DNA from 3 places in the Desulforamulus ruminis DSM 2154 genome. Region 2 is predicted to be linked to each of the others. Evidence: a T-box and tRNA genes for the amino acid it is inferred to sense, from the RefSeq annotation. Region 2 holds a T-box; the other regions hold tRNA genes.
The links. The T-box of region 2 lies ahead of tyrS (tyrosine--tRNA ligase). A T-box ahead of a tRNA ligase gene usually reads a tRNA of that ligase, here a tRNA-Tyr.
Positions count from the first base shown of each region.

Region 1: it has a tRNA-Tyr gene. The T-box ahead of tyrS (tyrosine--tRNA ligase) is inferred to sense a tRNA for this amino acid. The anticodon was not compared.
Region 3: it has a tRNA-Tyr gene. The T-box ahead of tyrS (tyrosine--tRNA ligase) is inferred to sense a tRNA for this amino acid. The anticodon was not compared.

Region 1 is NC_015589.1:1,674,573-1,681,716, forward strand. Features, by position in the region: gene DESRU_RS08385 (hypothetical protein) at 1-564, opposite strand, end outside; gene DESRU_RS08390 (GNAT family N-acetyltransferase) at 974-1,435, opposite strand; gene DESRU_RS08395 (prenyltransferase/squalene oxidase repeat-containing protein) at 1,470-2,318, opposite strand; gene DESRU_RS08400 (nucleotidyltransferase domain-containing protein) at 2,511-3,005, opposite strand; tRNA gene DESRU_RS08405 (tRNA-Leu) at 3,132-3,218, opposite strand; gene DESRU_RS20795 (hypothetical protein) at 3,498-3,659, shown strand; tRNA gene DESRU_RS08410 (tRNA-Gln) at 3,689-3,763, opposite strand; tRNA gene DESRU_RS08415 (tRNA-Tyr) at 3,767-3,852, opposite strand; tRNA gene DESRU_RS08420 (tRNA-Glu) at 3,865-3,940, opposite strand; gene DESRU_RS08425 (PAS domain-containing hybrid sensor histidine kinase/response regulator) at 4,179-7,144, shown strand, end outside.
Region 2 is NC_015589.1:1,442,734-1,449,877, forward strand. Features, by position in the region: gene DESRU_RS07205 (acyltransferase family protein) at 1-388, shown strand, start outside; gene DESRU_RS07210 (universal stress protein) at 716-1,135, shown strand; gene DESRU_RS19825 (transposase) at 1,235-2,110, shown strand; gene DESRU_RS07220 (SDR family NAD(P)-dependent oxidoreductase) at 2,296-3,051, opposite strand; gene DESRU_RS07225 (AraC family transcriptional regulator) at 3,262-4,155, shown strand; gene DESRU_RS20765 (hypothetical protein) at 4,559-4,699, shown strand; T-box leader at 5,203-5,433, shown strand; gene tyrS (tyrosine--tRNA ligase) at 5,491-6,714, shown strand; gene DESRU_RS07245 (transglutaminase-like domain-containing protein) at 6,858-7,144, shown strand, end outside.
Region 3 is NC_015589.1:283,326-290,469, reverse strand. Features, by position in the region: gene rplA (50S ribosomal protein L1) at 153-842, opposite strand; gene rplK (50S ribosomal protein L11) at 894-1,322, opposite strand; gene nusG (transcription termination/antitermination protein NusG) at 1,352-1,879, opposite strand; gene secE (preprotein translocase subunit SecE) at 1,935-2,288, opposite strand; gene rpmG (50S ribosomal protein L33) at 2,394-2,543, opposite strand; gene tuf (elongation factor Tu) at 2,958-4,160, opposite strand; tRNA gene DESRU_RS01485 (tRNA-Met) at 4,623-4,699, opposite strand; tRNA gene DESRU_RS01480 (tRNA-Thr) at 4,707-4,782, opposite strand; tRNA gene DESRU_RS01475 (tRNA-Met) at 4,786-4,861, opposite strand; tRNA gene DESRU_RS01470 (tRNA-Tyr) at 4,937-5,022, opposite strand; tRNA gene DESRU_RS01465 (tRNA-Thr) at 5,032-5,107, opposite strand; gene sigH (RNA polymerase sporulation sigma factor SigH) at 5,306-5,956, opposite strand; gene DESRU_RS01455 (NYN domain-containing protein) at 6,152-6,664, opposite strand; gene rlmB (23S rRNA (guanosine(2251)-2'-O)-methyltransferase RlmB) at 6,673-7,144, opposite strand, start outside.

The sequences.
Region 1 (7,144 bases), 230 kb from region 2:
AAACCAGCCGACGAATGTATATTGCCATCCGGCAAGCAGAAGAAGGGTTACAGGAAGTTTTAATGTAACCAATAAAATAAACCAGAAAACGATATATCTCAAAATACCCCTCCGTTTGCTTTTTAACTGGACGAACCATCTTTTCATTAAAACGCAATAAATGAAAACGGCAACGCTGGTCATCCAGGTTTCCCACCAATTATGCTGATAGATTCCCAGATGCACATAGAGAAGGTCCAAAAGTGTAAAGATAACGGTTATTAATACAATCCAGCGATAGCGCAGCGAGTAAGCCACTACCAGCAGAGCGGTCGCAGGCCATAATAAAGCATTGGGTACGATATGCCCAAAAATGTTTTCCGCATAGTAATCCGTATAAACGCCGGGCTTATAAGAATAGCTTTTAAAAAAGAGCAATACAATCATTTCACCTATAAAAGCGATCATCATGGCAAACAAAAAAAATGATATGAATTCATAAAAATTCTTTTTCTTATATATAATGAAAATTGTCATTCCAACGCCGATAATCCCAAGGGCGCAATACCAATAGATGGCTGCCATATACTTCACCTCAATTGCTATGCAACAAAGCTATTAAAGATATTCTTAACTCTTTTAAATGAAGTATACCTTTGGAACAAAGGACGCCGCCATAAGCCATCGCAGGACAGTACCATTCTATATTGTCATAGCCCTTTACTAGGTGTCAGAATTAAAAAACCGTTGACAACTCTTCATGCAGAAGAGTTTCAACAGCTTTGCCGGTTAGTATTTTGTTGTTAATCTATTGCGCAGGGTTCAAATCCAATAAAAAGGCTCCAAACTATGTTTTGCATAACGGAAACGTATTTTGATAAACTGGTTAACAGCAAAAAAAGCCTATACTAAAGGTTTTTCTTTGCTGTATCTATTTTATTAGCTTTATATGAAAAGTTAGGTAAAAAGATGCCTATGAATCGTTTAACTTATTTCATGCAGGTGCTAACCTTTTTTTAAAATAAACCCTTTCATATCCATTTTCCTCTCTTCTGGAGTATTCAGAGTAGCCAAGCTTATGATAAAAGGCTATATTTTCGATCATCTTGACATTCGTGTAAAGCCGAATTTCATCGTAATTATTTTCAGAAGCATAGTGTTCAGCAAATGCAATCAACTGTTTCCCAAAACCTCTACCCTGGTATGCCGAGAGCAAGGCCACGTTGTCAAGCAATATATAGCCATCAAATTTCTTTAATACCAAGGCACCTACGATTTCTCCACAGAATTCCCCGCAGAAAACCTTTTCATCTACGATAAGGGGTAAATAATCATTGAGCATAGGCCCAGGTTTTTTTCCTATCCGAACAATGTATTTTTCATAAGCATTCTGTATACATGTGACAATGGCCGCTTCGTCGGCGGGGTTTGCTTTTCTTATTTTTAATATTGCCATGCTTCAGTACGCCTCCCTAAAATAAAAATACGGGCTATCCTTTTGTTTGAAGATTTTTTAAAATTTCATGATAGCGTATTGTTGCCAATACACTTGTTTCACCCTTTTTACAGAAAGAAAGCCCGGCCAGCTTCGGAACAATGCGTTCAACCACAATCTGCCCATCCACCATTTTGGATTCCAGTGTTTGCAAAGCTTCGAGAAAACGTTTGTCCTTCTTGGCCCGGTTGTAAAAGGATAAGACATAGACGTATACAAAAAGGTTGTAGTTTCGGAAGGGGTATTCCACCTGCATGAATAATGTGCCGATTCCATAGTGGCATGGGCCAATGGGTTTCCTGATGGTCCAATGCTCCAGCAAAAAATCCACGGCCTTATCAAGGGCAGGTTCCTTGTTGAGATAATTGCTAAAGCGGAACGCATTCAGGGCAGTAAGTGTGGGGAAGGGATTTGAATGCTCCGTTTCTGGCCCCCGGCCAAAGCTGAATTTATTGCAGCGCCAGCCACCGTCTATATATTGGATATCTAAAAGATGCCGGAAGGTTTTTTGCAGTCTGGCATCGGAAGCATACCCCAGGTGACAAAGTGCATTGGCGGCGTGGATGGTATGGCATGGATAAATAGAACCTTTAGGGTATATCTTGAAACGTCCATCATCCAGCCAAGTACTAAAGAATAATTCGGTAGCCCCTTTCAGCAAAGGATCGGTAGGTTCCATACCCAATTCCAGCAGGAAAAGTACGCTCTCCAGAGTTGAGAACGGGGCTCCTTTTAGCAGACGTTTGTCGGGTGTAGTCCAAAGATCGCCTCCATTATCGTATCTATGAGACAATATCACTTCAACATCTGATGCATATTGCTTCTCTACAGCCACTTCTCCCACCTCTCTCAAGACTAAGTGTACATTATATAAATAATCTGCACTTAAGTATATCAAAAAAACATAAAAACAAAAGAACCCAAACCACGAGGTTTTAAGTTCTTTGCTTCATTACTGAATGTGTCATTTGGTCAGAATAGATGCAAGGGAAGATAGTCCGTATTCACCGATAATTTGAATTTTTAATCAAATACGCTATTCTGAAATGAGGCAATCAAGGTTTTTTAGGTCAATTTTATCAACTTCTCTAAGCTTATATCCGCTATGAAATAGTTTTTGAGCTTCCGCAGAAATACACGGAATAATTCGCTCTTCAAACCAAGCACTCGAAAACCATTCTGCTTTAAAATCATACCAATCATCATTTAATCCAGCCTGTTTTGCACTTCCATCTTCACTTATTATTAAAGGATGTATATCTATATATCCCAATTCCGGATGATACAACTCAATGCGTGTCGGACTCCAATCCGTTGTAATCTCATAGCCTTTTCCTTTTAATGTATCTAATAAAATCTCTGTAAATTTCCCATCAAAATCTACATCAATATCTCTGTGTTCTCTGTTTTGTTTCCCAAGTAAAATATCTACACCCCAGCCTCCATCTATCCAATATTTTATTTTTAAACTATCCAGCAAATCCAAAACTTCCATTAGATTTTCCTTATTGGTTATTTCTTTTTTGACCATAAAAACTCCTTGTCACAAATTATTGTTTATCTGTTTTGTTATATCCAGCGATCTTCATTTATTATAACATAAAAAAACCAAGCTAATAAAAATGCACTCCTTGCATCTTTATTAGCTTGGTAACTATGGTGCGGCAGAAGGGACTTGAACCCCCACACCCTAACGGGCATAAGAACCTGAATCTTACGCGTCTGCCAATTCCGCCACTGCCGCATGGATAAACTTTGAAGTTACTCAGTGCATTTTGAATTATAACAAAAAAATTCCCATGCCGCAATCATAAAGTTGCAAAAAAATTCCCGGTAGCTATACCGGGATAAAAGGGTAACTTTCAAGTGTACTATTATTATGATTTAGTTTGTCCAATTGTACTGACATCCAAATGACAAAAGGACCTGTAAATACTTGTACTGCCATCCATATATTAGAAAAATATTCGCATCCGTTCAGGAGACAATATCAATAAAGTTAAAGTTAAAAGGAGTGAAGGAAGTGCGCAAAAGGATCAAAGGCTGGGTGAAGAATCCGGGAAGCGCCGGGGAAGCGTCGTTGGTTGGAAGAACCGGAGGATATCACGATACCTGGGAGACAGGAAAAGCCCATTTTAAGAAATACCAACAAAAATTAAGAGGCGTTAACCGTCCTGCTGAATAAAAAACGAGAGCTTATGCTCTCGTTTAAGTTGGCTGGGGCGGCTGGATTCGAACCAACGAATGCCGATTCCAAAGACCGGTGCCTTACCGCTTGGCGACGCCCCAGTATGGTGGAGGGAGAAGGATTCGAACCTTCGAAGTCGTCTGACGGCAGATTTACAGTCTGCTCCCTTTGGCCGCTCGGGAACCCCTCCATGTATTTAATTTGGTGACCCCTACGGGATTCGAACCCGTGTTACCGCCGTGAAAGGGCGGTGTCTTAGGCCGCTTGACCAAGGGGCCTTGCTTGCATGTTTTTATTGCGACGGAGTTTATTATAACAAAACAATAGTACAATGGCAAGTCTTCAGGAAGTAAAATTTAATCAAAAAAACACTATTTATTACCTAATTGTAAAGGTGCTAAACTATGTTAAGAATTATTTTTAAATGTAATCTTTTTGTAAGACTTTAGTTAACCAAAATCAATCCATATTTGATATGATCCTAATGTAATCATGTTGCTCAACGGAGGTGCCTGGGTGAGAGAGAAACTAATTGAGTTACTCAACCAGAATGAAGATAGGGTTATTGAAAAATTAATTAACTTTGCTAAAGCCGGTGGTTTCACCCGATTTACCTCCACCCGCCATGATGATTGGCATTTATCCGTGCGGGAAATCATTCAGGGCCTAAGCACGTATTTGATGAAGCATGCGGATGATGTTGTCAATGTTCACGATGCGGCTGAAAATCCGGCCTGTGAATTTGGGGTAAGGTGTGCCAGGATGCACCGGGCCCGAGGAATTACCTTAAAAATGTTTTTAGGACTGTTTAAATATTATCGCCGCGCTTATCTGGATATGGTAAATGAAAGTTATTTGACTGCGGAGGAAAAACAAGCTGCTAAAAAATCCATGAACACCTATTTCGACCGTCTTGAACTGGGTTTTTGCAGTGAGTGGGCCGGAGAGGGAAAAGACTCCCGGATTCATGAATTGCAGTTGGTCAACCGGCATCTAACGAATGAAAAAAATAAGCTTAGAACAATTTTTGAAAGCATGACCGAGTGTGTCTTTGTGGTAGATCCTCAAATGTGCATCACTGAAATAAACAGTGCGGCTGCCGCTTATTTCGAGGTTCAGCCGGAAGAAGTTATTGGTATGACCTGCTCCAGCCTTTTAGGGTGCGATTGTAAACAGGAAGAATGCCATCTTTACATTGCAATGAATAAAGCCGGTTGCTATAAGGACGTGGAGGTTGAGGTAACGACCAAGAGGGGCCGGAGGAGATTGTTAACCAGCGGCTCTTTTCTTCATGATATCAGCGGCAAATACGCCGGCGGGGTGCAAGTATTCGTTGATGTTACCGAGAAATACCGTATGGAGCAGGAACTGCGGCTGCACATGCAGGCAAACAATAGCTCCAGCGAATGTATTACCATCTTTGACGAGAGTGCCCAATTGATTTATGCCAACCCGGAAGCGGAAAAAATGCTGGGAAAAGGCATTAAGGAACTGCTGGGTTTAGGGATCGAAGATGTCTATCCTGAAGGAGAAAGAATTCTCTTTTTTCTGATTCGGGGCAATTACTGGCGCGGGGAATTATTGTTGAAACAGGGCTTAAAGGAAATCATTATTGAAGTTCATGCAACCCCCATCCGGCGCTCAATTGGTCAAATCATAGGATTCCATGTGGCGGCTAAAGATATAACCGAACAAAAAGCCATTCAAATTAAACTACAGCAGGCCAGGGAGGATACCGAGCGGGAAGCTGCCAAACTCAGGGCCATTATTTCCATGATGGGCGCGTTCATTGCTCTGGCGGATGCCGAAGGGACTATCACGGAAGTTAATGAAAAAGTGATAACCATGACCGGGGAAAAAAAGGCCAATATTATAGGAAAGAAGCTGTGGGATATCCACCAGGGGGACACCCTGGAAAAAGTACAGGAGCTTATAAAAAAATATCAAGAACAGCCTAATCAGCCCCCCCTAACCTTTACCCGTATTTTCTGCGGGCATGATGTGATTATGAATATTCAGCCCATCTACCGGGATGCTAATTACGATGGCATTCTGCTGATGGTGATTGATGTCACCGAGGTGGCGGAGTCCAAAAGACAGGCGGAACAGGCCCGGGAAATTGCGGAAAAGGCGAGTCAGGCCAAGTCTGAATTTTTAGCCAATATGAGTCATGAAATACGGACACCCATGAATGGAATCCTTGGTTTTGCAGAGGTTTTAGCCCAGCAGGGGTTGAATCAGGAGCAGCAGGAAAGTGTTAAGATTATCCGGCAATGCGGCGAGCAATTAATGGACTTAATCAATGATATTTTGGATCTTTCAAAAATTGAATCCGGAAAACTGATCCTGGAAGAAACTGTTTTTAGTTTACGTAAAATGATCTATGAAACGGTCAATGTCATTGAACCGATTCTAATGGAAAAGAATGTAGAGATGAAAATATCCATTGATCCGCATTTACCGGATTATTTAAAAGGAGATTCCTTCCGCATTCGCCAGATTTTAAACAATCTTCTCTCCAATGCGGCGAAGTTTACCCATGAGGGTTGTGTTGAAGTGAAAGTTCAGGGAGAAAGGACCCTGGAGAAAACCGATCATCGAAATTTTGTACTAACCTTTATCGTATCGGACACCGGGATTGGCATTCCCAGCGATAAACTGGCTGAAATTTTTGAGACCTTTACCCAGGCGGATGGTTCAACCACCCGAAAGTACGGCGGAACAGGCCTTGGATTAACCATCAGCCGCAGCCTTACAGAACTGATGGGCGGACAGCTTCAGGTACAGAGTGAATTTAAAAAGGGTTCGCAATTCTCTTTGACCCTTCCGGTGGCTTTGGTTCATGTGGAAAAGAAGCTTGCGCCGCAGCAAAGAAAAGAAGGTTCTACCCGGGAGGGCGTGGTTTTAGTTATTGAAGATGACTGGACCACCAAACAACTAATCACCAATTACCTGGAAAAGGCCGGTTATACGGTAATTGCCACGGACCATGGCAAACAAGCCCTGACCCTGGCTAAGATTTACCAACCGGATGCTATTATACTGGATATTCTGCTGCCGGATCTCAGCGGCTGGGATATTTTAGTCAAAATGAAAAAGACGGAAGAAATACAACAAATCCCTGTGATTGTTTGTTCGGTGCTGCCGGAAAAAGAAAGGGCTTTTTCCTTGGGCGCTGTTGACTATATAGAAAAACCAATCTCAGAAGAAATATTGATCAGCCGTTTGGAAAAACTTACGTTATCGCGAACAAGTGAAGATACCCACATTATCCTGGTGGATGACGACAAGACGGCATTGGAGTTTCTGCGCTGTGTCATTGAAGGGGCGGGTTTTAAACCCCACCCATTTATGTTGGCCCAGGAAGCCTTAGATTTCATCTTTCGCCACGAACCGGTCCATGCCGTTATTTTGGATTTGCTCATGCCTGGGATGGATGGCTTTGATTTTCTGGATCATTTAAGAAGCAATCCAAAGTTCAA
Region 2 (7,144 bases):
TATCCTGTTCTTCATCATTGCCGTCGGATTGGGAGTCGTTGAAGTCTGGTATTTTTTCGGCCAGAACTATACATCCGACGCCTGCCTGCAGCATCCGCTCACGAACCTGTACCTTTGGATGATGATCCTCGCTGTTCTGGGATGTGCGCAGAGGTGGCTTGATTTCAGCAATTCCTTAACGAAGTATCTGCAAAAACGTAGTTTCGCGCTTTATGTGTTCCATTATCCGCTTCTGGTCACGGCGGCGTATTTGATCACGACTTATACCGAGCTGCCCATGGCGGCAGTTTATCTGGTTTTGCTGCCGTTCACTTTCGCCGCGCCTATACTCTTCTATGAAATCACCAGCAGAATACCGGTTATCCGCTATCTTTTATTGGGAAAATGAGGATCATATCCTTGTTTTCCTTATTATAAACATAAACAGTGTGAGTCATGGAACAATTTCTAAAACAATACCTTGATTGACATCTATGAGATTGAATCAGTTTATATAAAATGAGTAGATATGTTTCCGGGACGGGACATCAGAAATAATTATCAAAATGTGTCGAAATTGTCTGTGGTTGGACGTTATGTGCTTATGGATATTAACATTGGAGCGGCGTATTGATTTGGTCTGATTTTGAGGGTTCAAGCGTTTGCTTTGGTTGAAAGTTTTTATACTGTATAATATAAATGTGATGGCCTAAAAAATTTTAAAGGGAGTGTATACATGACGAAAATATTAATACCGGTTGATGGATCGGCGGGTTCCGACAAGGCAGTTCGTTTTGCGATATCTCTTGCTGAGGGAAAGGATGCGGAGCTCATTGTGTTAAACGTTCAGTTCAATTTTACCCCGAATATAAAGCGTTTTTTTTCGCAAGAAGAAATCAGATCCTATCAGGAAGAATTAAGCAAAGAGGTATTAGATCACACGCTTGAAATTACCAATGAGTACGCCATTCCGGTCCGCACCGTTGTCAGAATAGGCGACCCCGGCAAAGAGATTCTGGAGGAAGCAAAAGAGAGTTCTGTTGATTTCATTGTAATGGGCTATCGGGGATTGGGGCCCGTCAAACGGACTATCCTAGGGAGTGTTGCAACCCATGTGCTGCACGCGACCCTTAGCCCGGTAATGATTGTGCCGTAAGCGATTACCCTGGTTATGGGGTCAGGCTTGATTTATTGACTTATTATAAATCTCACTATACGATAAACCCAAGAAAACAATATTATCAAGGAGTTCATTATGGTCAGGAAACCGAGGGTTCATTATGCAGGAGCAATCTATCATGTTATTGCCCGGGGAAATAACCGGGAAAATATCTTTTTGGATTGTTGTGATAAAGAGAAATACCTTGAACTTGTGGCAAGATACAAGAAAAGATATAACTGTGAAATTCTAGCCTATGTGCTCATGGATAACCATTTGCATATACTTATCCGTATTGACCAGACCCCTTTATCGAAAGTGATGCAGGGGATTCAACAATGCTATACACAATACTTTAATCAGAAATACAAGCATATAGGACATGTTTTTCAACAGAGATACAAGGCATTTTTATGTGATAATGACAGCTACCTAACAGCGCTTGTTGTTTACATCCATCAAAATCCCATCCGTGCCAAGCTTCCGGAAGGAACCGACTATCTCTGGAGCAGCCACAAAGACTATACCGCCGGAAATAGCGTATTGGTAGATATTGATTTTATCTTAAACATGCTGCATCCAAACCGAAGAGAGGCCTACAGAAAATACTTCGACCTGTGTAGAGAGATTCAGGTTCCACAAGCACCGCCTGAAGTAAGTTTGCCTGATGAAGTCCACATCGGGAGAGAGGAAGACCAAAGGCAATCCAGCACAATGAACAAATTAACTTGGCAAGAAATTGTTAAAAAGATTATCATTGAAAATAACATAGAAAAAGAAAAGCTTTTAGGTAGATGCCGAGAAAGAAAGATCGTAGCCGCTCGAAATATGCTTATTTATGAAGCGATTAATCAGGAAGTATTATCACGAAGAGAGCTAGCGAAGATACTACAAGTGGACCCAGCAAGAATAACCAGAGGCTTTCAGAAGGTGGAGGAATCAATAAAAAATAAGTCAAAAAATCAAGCCTGACCCCGTGACTGTAAGCTAAATTTCTCCAAGTATTTGAGTAACAAAAAAAGGGCATGAAGAAACTTACTGTTTCGGTCATCCCCTTATCTTTATGCATCAATAGATTTTCTTTGGTCATTTTAGACTGAAATATTAATCTTTTTTCGTTTCTTCAAGATTCCGATTCTCAGGTCGTCCTGATATTCTTAAAGCAAATGTCCGCCAGACACTTCAATGTCCTGGGCTGTAACCCAGCCGAAATCATCGGACAATAGGTTCACAATGACCTTCGCAAGATCTTCGGGCTGGCCGATTCTGCCAAATACAGATTGCTCTGCCAGCGGCTGGATGAATTCAGGATGTTTATTGAATGCTCCATCGCCAAAATTGCTGTGCGTAGGACCGGGCGAAACGGCGTTGACCCGAATTCTGCGCGGTGCCAGTTCTTTGGCGATGTAGCGAGTCCAGGATGAGAATGCTGCTTTTAACGAGCCGTAGGCGGAGTAGCCTGGAAATGATTGGTTCTTGGCTGTGCTCGTGGTATTTACAATGGCTCCGGCATTATCCATGAATCGGACGAGGTGTTGGGTCAAAAAAACGGGTCCTTTGAAGTTCGTATTAAGAATCTTGTCGAAGTACTCTTCGCTCATCTCAGTGAACATCATTGGCCCACCAACCCCGCCATTATTAACTAAGTAATCAAAAGTTGTTCTGTTCCAAATTTCTTGGAGGCTCTTTTTCACTTCCAGAACGAAACCTTCGAATGTTGATGTTTGAGTTAGATCCAACTTCAGTGCTACAGCCCGAACTCTTTTATTCTTCTCAATTTCCTTAACGACAGCTTCTGCCCTATCCTTATAGGAATTGTAGGTGAGAATGACGCCAATTCCGCGCTTGCCAAGCTCAAGCGCGGTCGCTTTTCCAATGCCATTACTTCCACCGGTTACGATTGCAATTTTCATAAGATCCTCCTTTTTGTTGTTCGGTCTGGGTTCTATTTTAGTCGTTTCTGCTGAAATAACCTAGATCCAATAGTGCTTTTTAATTGCCTAAAACCACCAACAATGCTTTCAAAACACCCGTATTATCCGCTGTAATTATTATAGAAAGAGCCTAAAAATGCCGGATGGTTTCAGAGTTGGGTTGGGGAATAGGAAGCCGTGTGATAGAATATGTATATGAATAAAGTTTTAGATGAAGTTATCGATCTCATGAAAAAGGCAGGCACTCGACCAATCGAAACCGGAGTACCGGGGCTAAGCATGATCAAGGGAGACATTCCCGCCCATCAACTCGCAGCGTTCTACAAGCCGATGATTGGTTTTACGGTTCAAGGAACAAAGATTCTTTCAATTGGGGAGCGCAGTACTACCCTGAAAGGTCCGTCATATCACGTGTTGCCGGTACATGTTCCCGCAACGGCGCGTGTACATTCGGACCGTGATGGCCGTCCCTATATGGCCCTCGGTCTTGAGTTGAATCAGAATGTTCTTCAGAGCTTATTAAGAGATCTTCCTGAAGATCTAATACCAACTGCTTCTGAACCTTTCGCAGCTTGTGAAATAGACATGGAATTTTTGGAGGCCTGGCTGCGCTTATTGCGATTAATGAAAGCACCAAGAGATATTCCAGCTCTTGCACCAGCTTATGAACGCGAAATCCTTTATCGCGTTCTGATGGGACCACAGGGATGGTATCTGAGGCAACTTGGTTTGCGGGAAAGTAATTTCTCTAGGATTTCTCAGACTGTAAAATGGCTACGCGATAACTATACGAGGCCAATAGGCATCGGTGAGATGGCATCAAAATCTGGTATGGCTATAAATACCTTTCATCGTCAGTTTAAACGGGCAACGGGTCTAAGTCCGATTCAATTTCAAAAGCAATTAAGGCTTTTGGAGGCTAGAAACCTCATTGCCTTTGAGGGCTATGCAGTAGCCAGTGCCGCGTATCAAGTTGGCTATCAGAGCCCCTCACAATTTAATCGGGAGTACTCCCGATTCTTCGGTTCACCTCCGGCTCGGGACACTGAGAAACTAAGACGAATCGAAAGTGCGAGGGATTAGCTAGTCGCTTCTATCAAAGTAGGGGAATCAATAAAGAGAATAGCGCGCCTGGCGACGGCGGCAGATGAGATATTGCCGATGAGAGATATCCGTATACAGCAAAATCCGGACTATTTGATCACAATCACCTTGTCCAGAGTGATTTTCGGCCTAGATGGCGTAAAAACAATTGGTACGGATGTTATTGAAAAGTCCTCTGCTCTCGATTTGGCCTATTTGCAGGAGTTTTACAGGAAGATCAATGAGTCGGGGGGTTCCCAACCAAGCTGGAGGATTGAGAAATATTATGGAAAGAAAACCTAAGTCCGACCTGCCGGGTTATGGGGTCTGGCTTGACTTATGACTTGTTGTAAATCTCACTATACAATAAACCCAAGAAAACAATATTATCGAGGAGACCATTATGGCCAGGAAACCGAGGGTTCATTATGCAGGAGCAATCTATCATGTTATTGCCCGGGGGAATAATCGGGAAAACATCTTTCTGGATTGTTGTGATAAAGAGAAATACCTTGAACTTGTGGCAAGATACAAGAAAAGATAGTGAAATTCTAGCCTATGTGCTCATGGATAACCATTTGCATATACTTATCCGTATTGACCAGACCCCTTTATCCAAGGTGATGCCGTACCAAGCTTCGGAACCGGCTACCCCTGGAGCAGCCACAAGGACTATGCAGCCGGAAATAGCGTGTTGGTAAATATTGATTTTATCTTAAACATGCTGCATCCAAACCGAAGAGAGGCGTACAGAAAATACTTTCGACCTGTGTAAAGAGATCCAGGTTCCACAAGCACCGCTTGAAGTAAGTTTGCCTGACGAAGTCCATATTGGCAGAGGGTCACTAAAAGGAAATCTATACAATGAACTATAGAATAGCTGCTTGGCAAAATGAAAATGGAAAAGAACAAACTGGTATGCTTGCTTAAACACACCTTACCAAATGATATTTTAAATATATAACTGAAGCAGAATGACAAATTTGTATCATTCTGTGACTTTACTTTTACTGCTTCCTCGATTAAAATTTAATAAAATTAAATTATGCAAAAGCTGTGAAAGGAAGAAGTAGGTCAGTTTTAGTCATTCAGAGAGCATCCGGTTGGTGAGAGGCTGCAGACACACTGATTCGAATACATCCTGGAGCCGCCGCCTGAATTGATAGTAGGGTTTGACGGGTACGCCCGATACAGCGTGGGAGTGTGTTTGCACTTGTTGAGGGGAATTCTGTGAGGAATTTCCGAGTCAGAGGTGGTACCGCAATTTTTGCCCTCTGTTCCAATTGGAGCAGAGGGTATTTTTATTATTAAATATTTGACAAAGGAGTCGTTATAATGAAAATTTATGATGAACTGGTAGCCCGTGGACTGATTGCCCAGGTTACCGACGAAGAAGAAATTAAAGAACTTATTAATAGCGGGAAAGCAACATTTTATATTGGATTCGATCCAACTGCGGATTCTTTGCATGTTGGTCATTTTATGGCATTATGCCTTATGAAGCGTTTACAAATGGCAGGAAACAAACCGGTAGTTCTCTTAGGCGGTGGTACCGGATATATTGGTGATCCATCGGGGCGTACTGATTTGCGTTCCATGATGACACCTGAAACAATCCAGCATAACTGCGATTGCTTTAAGAAGCAGATGGAAAGATTCATTGAGTTCGGCGATGACAAGGCAATCCTGGTTAACAATGCAGACTGGCTCTTAAAGCTGAATTACATTGAATTGCTCCGTGATGTAGGGGCCCATTTTTCTGTAAATAATATGCTGCGCGCAGAATGTTATAAGCAGAGAATGGAAAAGGGTCTTTCCTTCCTGGAATTAAATTATATGATTATGCAGTCCTACGATTTTTATTATCTATTTCAGAATTACGGATGCAATATGCAATTTGGTGGCGATGACCAGTGGTCTAATATGTTGGGTGGTACGGAACTGATTCGTCGTAAGTTGGGCAAAAATGCCTACGCCATGACCATTACACTACTAATGAATTCCCAAGGCAATAAGATGGGAAAGACTGCAAAGGGTGCTGTTTGGCTTGACCCCAGTAAAACCTCACCTTTTGAATTCTTCCAGTATTGGCGTAATATTGGAGATGCTGATGTTCTTAAGTGCATACGTATGCTAACCTTCCTTCCCCTTGAACAGATTGATACAATGGATAAATGGGAAGGAAGCCAGCTAAACGATGCCAAGGAAATTCTAGCGTATGAACTGACGAAGCTGGTTCACGGTGATGAAGAAGCAAAAAAGGCAAAGAAGGCTTCTCACGCTCTCTTTGCAGATGGCACGGATGACTCCCATATGCCAACTACTGAAATAACAGCAGAGCATTTGAGGGATGGAGTTATCGGTATTTTGGATTTGATGGTGGCTTGTGGTATAACTTCTTCTAAGAGTGAAGCAAGACGTCTGATTCAGCAGGGTGGCTTATTTATTGATGATGTTAAAGTTGAATCCATTGATTGTAATATTACTTCAGAACAATTGAAAAACGGTGTCAAGATACGTAAAGGGAAGAAAACTTATCATAAGGCTTTGTTGAAGTAAAGGATAAATTAATAACTTCCCACCATAGATTATTTCCAGCAAGCCCTCATCAGTCAAGCCGCATCTTTTTTAGATCTTCAAGGCACGTGGAAGTTTGTTATCTTTTGTCTAAACAATCAGCAGATAATCAGGTGAATTAAAAAATGGAAATAAAAGAAGCCATCGAACAATGTGAAAAATCCGGTTTGGAAGGAATTGAATTAATCGAATATGCACAAAGGCTTGTCAATTCAAATATGAAATACTCGTATACGAATTCATTTGATTTTCCGCTGAGAGCCTTTCAAAAAGGTCGTGGCTACTGCTGGCAGCAGGCAAGTGCTTTGAATTACATTCTGAGGAAATTAGGTTTTGAAAGCAAATTGGTATATTCGACCAAAAATATTATTCCTGAGGGAGAATATAATGGGGTCATTGTGAAGGAACATAT
Region 3 (7,144 bases), 1.2 Mb from region 2:
CCTCTGTGTGTCTTAGACATGCACAGAGGCCCGCAACAGTTCAAACTTGCGAGTTCAACCCCGGCCTCGGTTGGCGGCAATCTGCCTTTAGGTCCTAAGACACCAACGGTCTACGACTGGAAAAGTATGCATTTGTAGATCTTCAGCAGAGGTTAAATCTTAGAGGGGTTAATCTTCACCCCGGGTCCCATGGTTGAAGACACGGTAATAGCCTTCATATACTGGCCTTTGGCCGTGGCAGGCTTAATGCGAACCAGGGTGTCGGCCAGGGTTTTAAAATTTTCCACCAGTTTTTCAACTTCAAAGGAAGCTTTACCAATGGGCGCATGAATGATACCCACTTTATCGGTACGATAAGTGATCTTACCACCTTTGGCATCGCTAACCGCAGGTCCGACTTCAAAGGTAACGGTGCCGGTTTTGGGGTTGGGCATTAAGCCACGGGGACCCAGCACCCGGCCCAGCTTACCAACCAGGCCCATCATGTCCGGAGTGGCAATGGCCACGTCAAAGCCCATCCAGCCACCCTGAATCTTTTCAACCATATCTTCAGCACCCACAAAGTCTGCGCCTGCTACTTCAGCTTCTTTAGCCTTATCACCTTTGGCAAAAACCAGCACCGTTTTGGTTTTACCCGTGCCATGGGGCAGCACAACGGCACCCCTTAACTGCTGGTCTGCGTGACGGGGGTCTACCCCCAGGCGGAAAGCCACTTCAACGGTTTCGTCAAATTTAGCCGAAGCAATTTTCTTGACCATAGCCAGTGCCTCAGACGGTTCGTAAAGAACAGACGGATCATACTGCTTCATTGCTTCCTGGAGCTTTTTGCCTAATTTCGGCATATGATTTCCTCCTTTGTGGTACTAGCGGACTACATCCTCCCACCGGATGAGTTATCCTTCTACAACTTCAATGCCCATACTGCGGGCAGTACCCTCAATCATGCTCATGGCAGTTTCTATGCTGGCCGCATTCAGATCGGGCATTTTTAATTCAGCAATTTCCCTAACTTTCGAGCGGGGCACTTTGCCCACTTTCTTTTTGTTAGGTTCACCGGAAGCGGTCTCAATACCCAGCGCCTTTTTCAGCAAAACTGCTGCTGGCGGAGTTTTGGTAATAAAGGTAAAGGACCGGTCTTCATATACAGTAATTTCAACTGGAATAATTAAGCCTGCTTGAGCAGCAGTAACTTCATTATATTGCTTAACAAATCCCATGATATTAACCCCGTGCTGACCCAAAGCGGGACCTACCGGGGGTGCCGGGGTGGCTTTACCGGCCGGAATTTGTAGTTTAATAATGGCGGCTACCTTTTTGGCCATATCCAGTCCACCTCCTTACAGCCTAAAGCTTAGTCAAGCTTTTTAATTTGTGTGAAATCAAGTTCGATGGGAGTTTCACGTCCAAACATGGATACCATAACTTTAACTTTACCCTTTTCAGGGTAAATTTCTTCTATCACACCAACAAAATTCTCAAAGGGGCCATCGGATACTTGAACATTTTCGCCCAGGTTGAAATCAACCTTGGTCTTTTGCTCTTCCATGCCCATTTGCCGGATAATGGCCTTGGATTCCTCATCATTTAGGGGTATGGGTTTAGAACCGGAACCAACAAAGCCGGTAACCCCCGGCGTGTTACGAACCACATACCAGGAATCATCGGTCATGATCATTTCTACCAAGACATATCCGGGGAAAACTTTTTTCTTTGAAATCTTTTTCTTGCCATTTTTGATTTCTACTTCATCTTCCATTGGTACAAGAATACGAAAGATTTTATCTTCCATATTCATGGATTCAATACGCCTCTCCAAGTTGGCCTTAACCTTGTTTTCGTACCCGGAGTAGGTATGTACAACATACCACTGTTTACTCATTAACAGAAGGGACCCCCATCATCATTCGGGTCCCCCACCCCCTCACTGATACCAATTAGGACACAATGGCCGAAACGCCTAAACTGAGAAGCGAATCCAACACCCAGATGACAGCAGCAACCGCAGCTACAGAAACAAACACAACGGCGGTATAAGTGACAATTTCCTTACGGGTGGGCCAATGAACCTTTTTCAACTCATTCTTAACACCAAGGAAATATTTCTTTATGCCACCAGCCCGTTCCGCAAAGGATACCTTTTGCGCCTTTGCAGGCTGGCTTTTGGCCACAGCCTTTGCAGCTTCCCTAGGGGCCGTTTCCTTTTTATTATCAGCCCCGCTGGTTTCTTTGGTTGCCGCTATTTCCTTGGCAGCGCTAACCGCTTTAACCTGTTTTTTCTGCACAGCCATCCGAAACGCCACATCCTTACTTTTTATGTTTCACCAGTAGTGCCTCAAATAAAACCCCTCATGGAATGCGGCTCAGGTCACAACATACGGGGTTAAGGGCCCAATCTATCTGGTTTCTTTATGAACTGTATGAGTATGACACCACTTACAATATTTTTTAAGCTCAATCCGGTTGGAATCGTTCTTTTTATTTTTGTTTGTGGTGTAGTTGCGCCGTTTGCATTCGGTGCAAGCCAAAGTTACGCCCACACGCATTGTTGACACCTCCCTAAAAACTAAAGAAAACTTGGCTTCCGCCAAGTCTTGGGCCAAGACCGAAGCCTCGTTGCCCTTATACTGTCACCTTGAAATTTTTGACAGCATAAAAAAGACTTGAACCGACTATGTCCTCTTAATATACCTTAACAAATTTATCACAAGTGATGTTGTATGTCAATAGCTTATGTGACGGAGTCATCCATAACAGTATTTTGTCTCAAATATTGGTTTTTAATACCATTTGCAATTAAACCCACTTTAATAATGATTCTTGTCTTTAACTATTACGCAAGGCTTTCCAATATTGACTTGGTGTCATCATATAAAAAGGGGGCAAGCTGAAAACTCACCCCCTGGTCAAATCTCTACCCTTTTGCAATTAAACCCGCCAAGCGGAACACTAAGTTAAAATTACTCCCGGATACCGGTTACCACGCCGGCGCCTACGGTACGTCCGCCTTCACGAATGGCAAAGCGCAGTCCTTCTTCAATGGCGATGGGGGTAATCAGGTCGATGTCCACTTTGATGTTATCTCCGGGCATTACCATTTCCACGCCTTCCGGCAGGGTTACGATACCCGTCACATCCGTGGTACGGAAGTAGAACTGTGGACGATAGCCGTTAAAGAACGGGGTGTGACGTCCACCTTCTTCTTTGGTCAGCACATACACTTCCGCACTGAATTTGGTGTGCGGTTTGATGCTGCCGGGCTTCGCCAATACCTGGCCACGCTCGATTTCTTTGCGGTCTACACCACGCAGCAGCGCTCCAATATTATCACCGGCCTGAGCATAATCCAGCAGTTTCCGGAACATTTCCACGCCCGTTACTACCGTCTTCCGAGGTTTGTCGCTCAGTCCTACGATTTCAATTTCATCCTGTACTTTTACTTGACCCCGTTCTACACGGCCGGTGGCTACCGTACCACGTCCGGTAATGGAGAACACGTCTTCCACCGGCATCAGGAACGGCTTATCCACGGCACGTTCAGGGGTGGGAATGTAAGCATCTACATTATCCATCAGTTCCCACACTTTGCCGCACCATTCGCACTCCCGTTTGCCGCATCCGCATTCCAATGCTTTTAATCCGGAACCTGCCACGATGGGTGTGTCGTCCCCGGGGAACTCGTAGGAGTTCAGCAGTTCTCTTACTTCCATGTCTACCAGTTCCAGCAGTTCCGCGTCGTCCACCATGTCGGATTTGTTCAGGAAGACTACGATATAGGGAACCCCTACCTGACGGGACAGCAGGATGTGCTCACGGGTCTGGGGCATCGGGCCGTCTGCGGCGGATACTACCAGAATCGCTCCGTCCATCTGGGCTGCTCCGGTGATCATGTTCTTAACATAGTCGGCGTGGCCCGGGCAGTCCACGTGGGCATAGTGACGGTTGCCGGTTTCGTATTCAACGTGGGCGGTGTTAATGGTAATACCCCGTTCACGTTCTTCCGGTGCGTTGTCAATTTCGTCGTAACGTTTTACGGATGCGCCGCCGGCGGTGGACAGCACCACGGTAATTGCTGCGGTCAGGGTGGTTTTGCCGTGGTCAACGTGACCGATGGTTCCAATGTTTACGTGGGGTTTATTCCGTTCAAATTTTGCCTTAGCCATGGAAAATTTCTCCTCCTCCATCAATTTCAAGGTTTGCTAAAAATAGCCGTCATTCCCTACAGTTATTTCACATTGATGCCAATTCTATACCTGTCAACAATTCATAGGAACGATTCGATAAGAAATGGAAAAATCCTGCTTTTATTGGGGATTTTCTTCTTAGTTCCGTTGTTGGCTTTAGCCTTATGCCGCATTTCTCCTTGGTCCTGTTGTTAGCCTGACGGGCATTCCTTGGAGGTCTCGTTGTTACGTAGTATGAATGCACTTTCTTTTAGAACCCAAGCCCAAAGGAAATACTTAAATACGAACAACAAGACCTTAGAGAAAAACAGTATAAGGCTACTAGCAACAGGGCCCCGGATAATTTCAGTATAAGGCAAACAACAGAGCCTCAAAGCAATGCAGTATTAGGCTGCAGTGGCTAAATACAAAAAAACCAGTCCCCTCGGACTGGATGCTGTTTGGTAGCGGCGACTGGATTTGAACCAGTGACCCCACGGGTATGAACCGAGTGCTCTGACCAACTGAGCTACGCCGCCAAAATTTTGGAGCTGCTAACCGGGATTGAACCGGTGACCTTATCCTTACCAAGGATACGCTCTACCTACTGAGCTATAGCAGCATTTGGTTGCGGGAGGGGGACTTGAACCCCCGACCTTCGGGTTATGAGCCCGACGAGCTACCAACTGCTCTATCCCGCGTCAACATAAAATATTATATCACAGGCAAAAGTTCATGAGCAACTAAAATATTATTCCGCCTGCGAAGGGGTGAACTGGTGGAGGGAGAAGGATTCGAACCTTCGAAGTCGTCAGACGGCAGATTTACAGTCTGCTCCCTTTGGCCGCTCGGGAATCCCTCCGTATATAAATGGAGCCGACGATGGGACTCGAACCCGCAACCTGCTGATTACAAGTCAGCTGCTCTACCAATTGAGCTACGTCGGCACAGAATTCGGATCAAACCGCGCAAGAGATATAATAACAGATAAGCATGTTACTGTCAACCATTCACCAAAAGTATTGTCTGGAAATGTTACAGATTTTTAACTTTAAATTTTTTATATTAAATAAAGGTAAATAATATGCCCTTGTAGAATTATTGGCATTAAAATAACCCCGGGGGTCCCGGGGTTGGCTGGCAGATTATACTTCTCGTTTTTCCAGGTATCTCTCAAGCTTTCGTTTGACCCTTTGCAGCGCATTATCAATGGACTTGACATGGCGCTTCAGATCTTCGGCAATTTCCTGGTAGGACTTCCCTTCCAGGTAGGACATTAAAACTTTCCATTCCAGGGAGCTTAGAATTTCACCCATTTTTTCTTCAATGTCGTCAAATTCTTCCCTGCTGATAATCAGTTCCTCAGGGTCGGTAATTTTAGAACCGGAGATTACATCCAGCAGGGTACGATCCGAATCCTCGTCGTAAATGGGTTTGTTTAATGAGACATAAGAATTTAAAGGGATATGCTTTTGCCGGGTGGCGGTTTTGATGGCGGTAATGATTTGCCGGGTGATACATAGTTCCGCAAAAGCCCGGAAGGAAGATAATTTGTCCATTCTAAAATCACGAATGGCTTTATATAAACCGATCATGCCTTCCTGGATAATATCTTCTCTATCTGCGCCGATCAGAAAATACGAGCGGGCTTTGGCACGCACAAAGTTTTTATACTTGTTAATCAAGTACTCCAGGGCCGCATCGTCACCTTCACGAGCAAACTCGACGACATCTTCATCAACCATTACCTGGTAGCCTCCGGAAACTTCCCTTTGTGCATTTGAATTCAAATCCATCGCCCCCGCTTCTTTATCACTAAGCAACTACAAAAAAGAAAAACGACATATCCGTTAATATCACCGGGGTCTGTTTACCCATTGGTTAAATAGTTAATTATTTAAAAAAAGAACGTTCTTAGAGAGTTCCATGAATCATTATATCTTATGTTAAAAAGACTCGTCAAGGTAAAAAAAGTCCAACCCGGACAGGCATCAGTTCTTCCCGCGACGCCATTTTTCCATAATTATCCTGATTTCTCGAGGCAATTTGTCCTCCAGATAGCCTTCTGTGGGATTTTCTTTGTTATAATTCTCCTGTTGCTGTCGATTTATCTGTACGATTTGCTCTCTAAACTCTTTCGGTGTTACCCGAAAAGCCCCGCGGCCAAAAATAATTCTTTGTTCATCCCAATCGGAGGTTACCACATAGACGGTTCCCAGCTTGCCCAAATCCCCCACCAATCTTTCAATCAACGAGTCAGCGGTTTCTCCCTCTTGGGTGTAAAACACCTCAACGCCATGAATAAACTCCGCATGCTCAATGCCGCTTTTAACCAAGTGGGCATCGAAAATCACTTTCACCCGGGCTCCGCTGAAGGCAGCAAAATTGGCTAGGATGTCAATCAGTCTATCCCTGCAATGGTCCAGCCCGCCGGCTTTGATTCCTTCAAAATCCGGCCAGGCGTGAATAACATTATATCCATCCACTACATAAAAATCTTGCACGGACAAACCTACCCTCTCTGGCGTACGACCTCATACACCAATAATGCAGCTGCCACCGAGGCATTTAAGGAGCCTACTTGTCCCAGCATGGGCAGACGGACCAGCATATCGCATCTTTCCTTAAGCAATCTGCCCAGTCCCTTTCCTTCCCCGCCAATCACCAGCAGCAGAGGACCGGTTAATTTAGCCTGCCAAAACAGGTCCGGGCCGTCCATCTCCGCCCCCACAACCCAAAGCCCTTGCTCCTTTAACGAACGAATGGTTTGATCCAGATTGGTTACCCGAGCCACCGGTACATACTCCACCGCTCCTGCGGAAGCTTTGGCCACCGTTGCCGTTAAAGCGACGGATCTGCGCTGAGGGATGATTACCCCGTGCACACCGGCCGCATCACAGGTACGCAGAATCGCCCCCAGGTTATGAGGATCGTTTATTTCATCCAGCATCACCATAAAGGGCTCCTGACCCTTTGACCGGGCA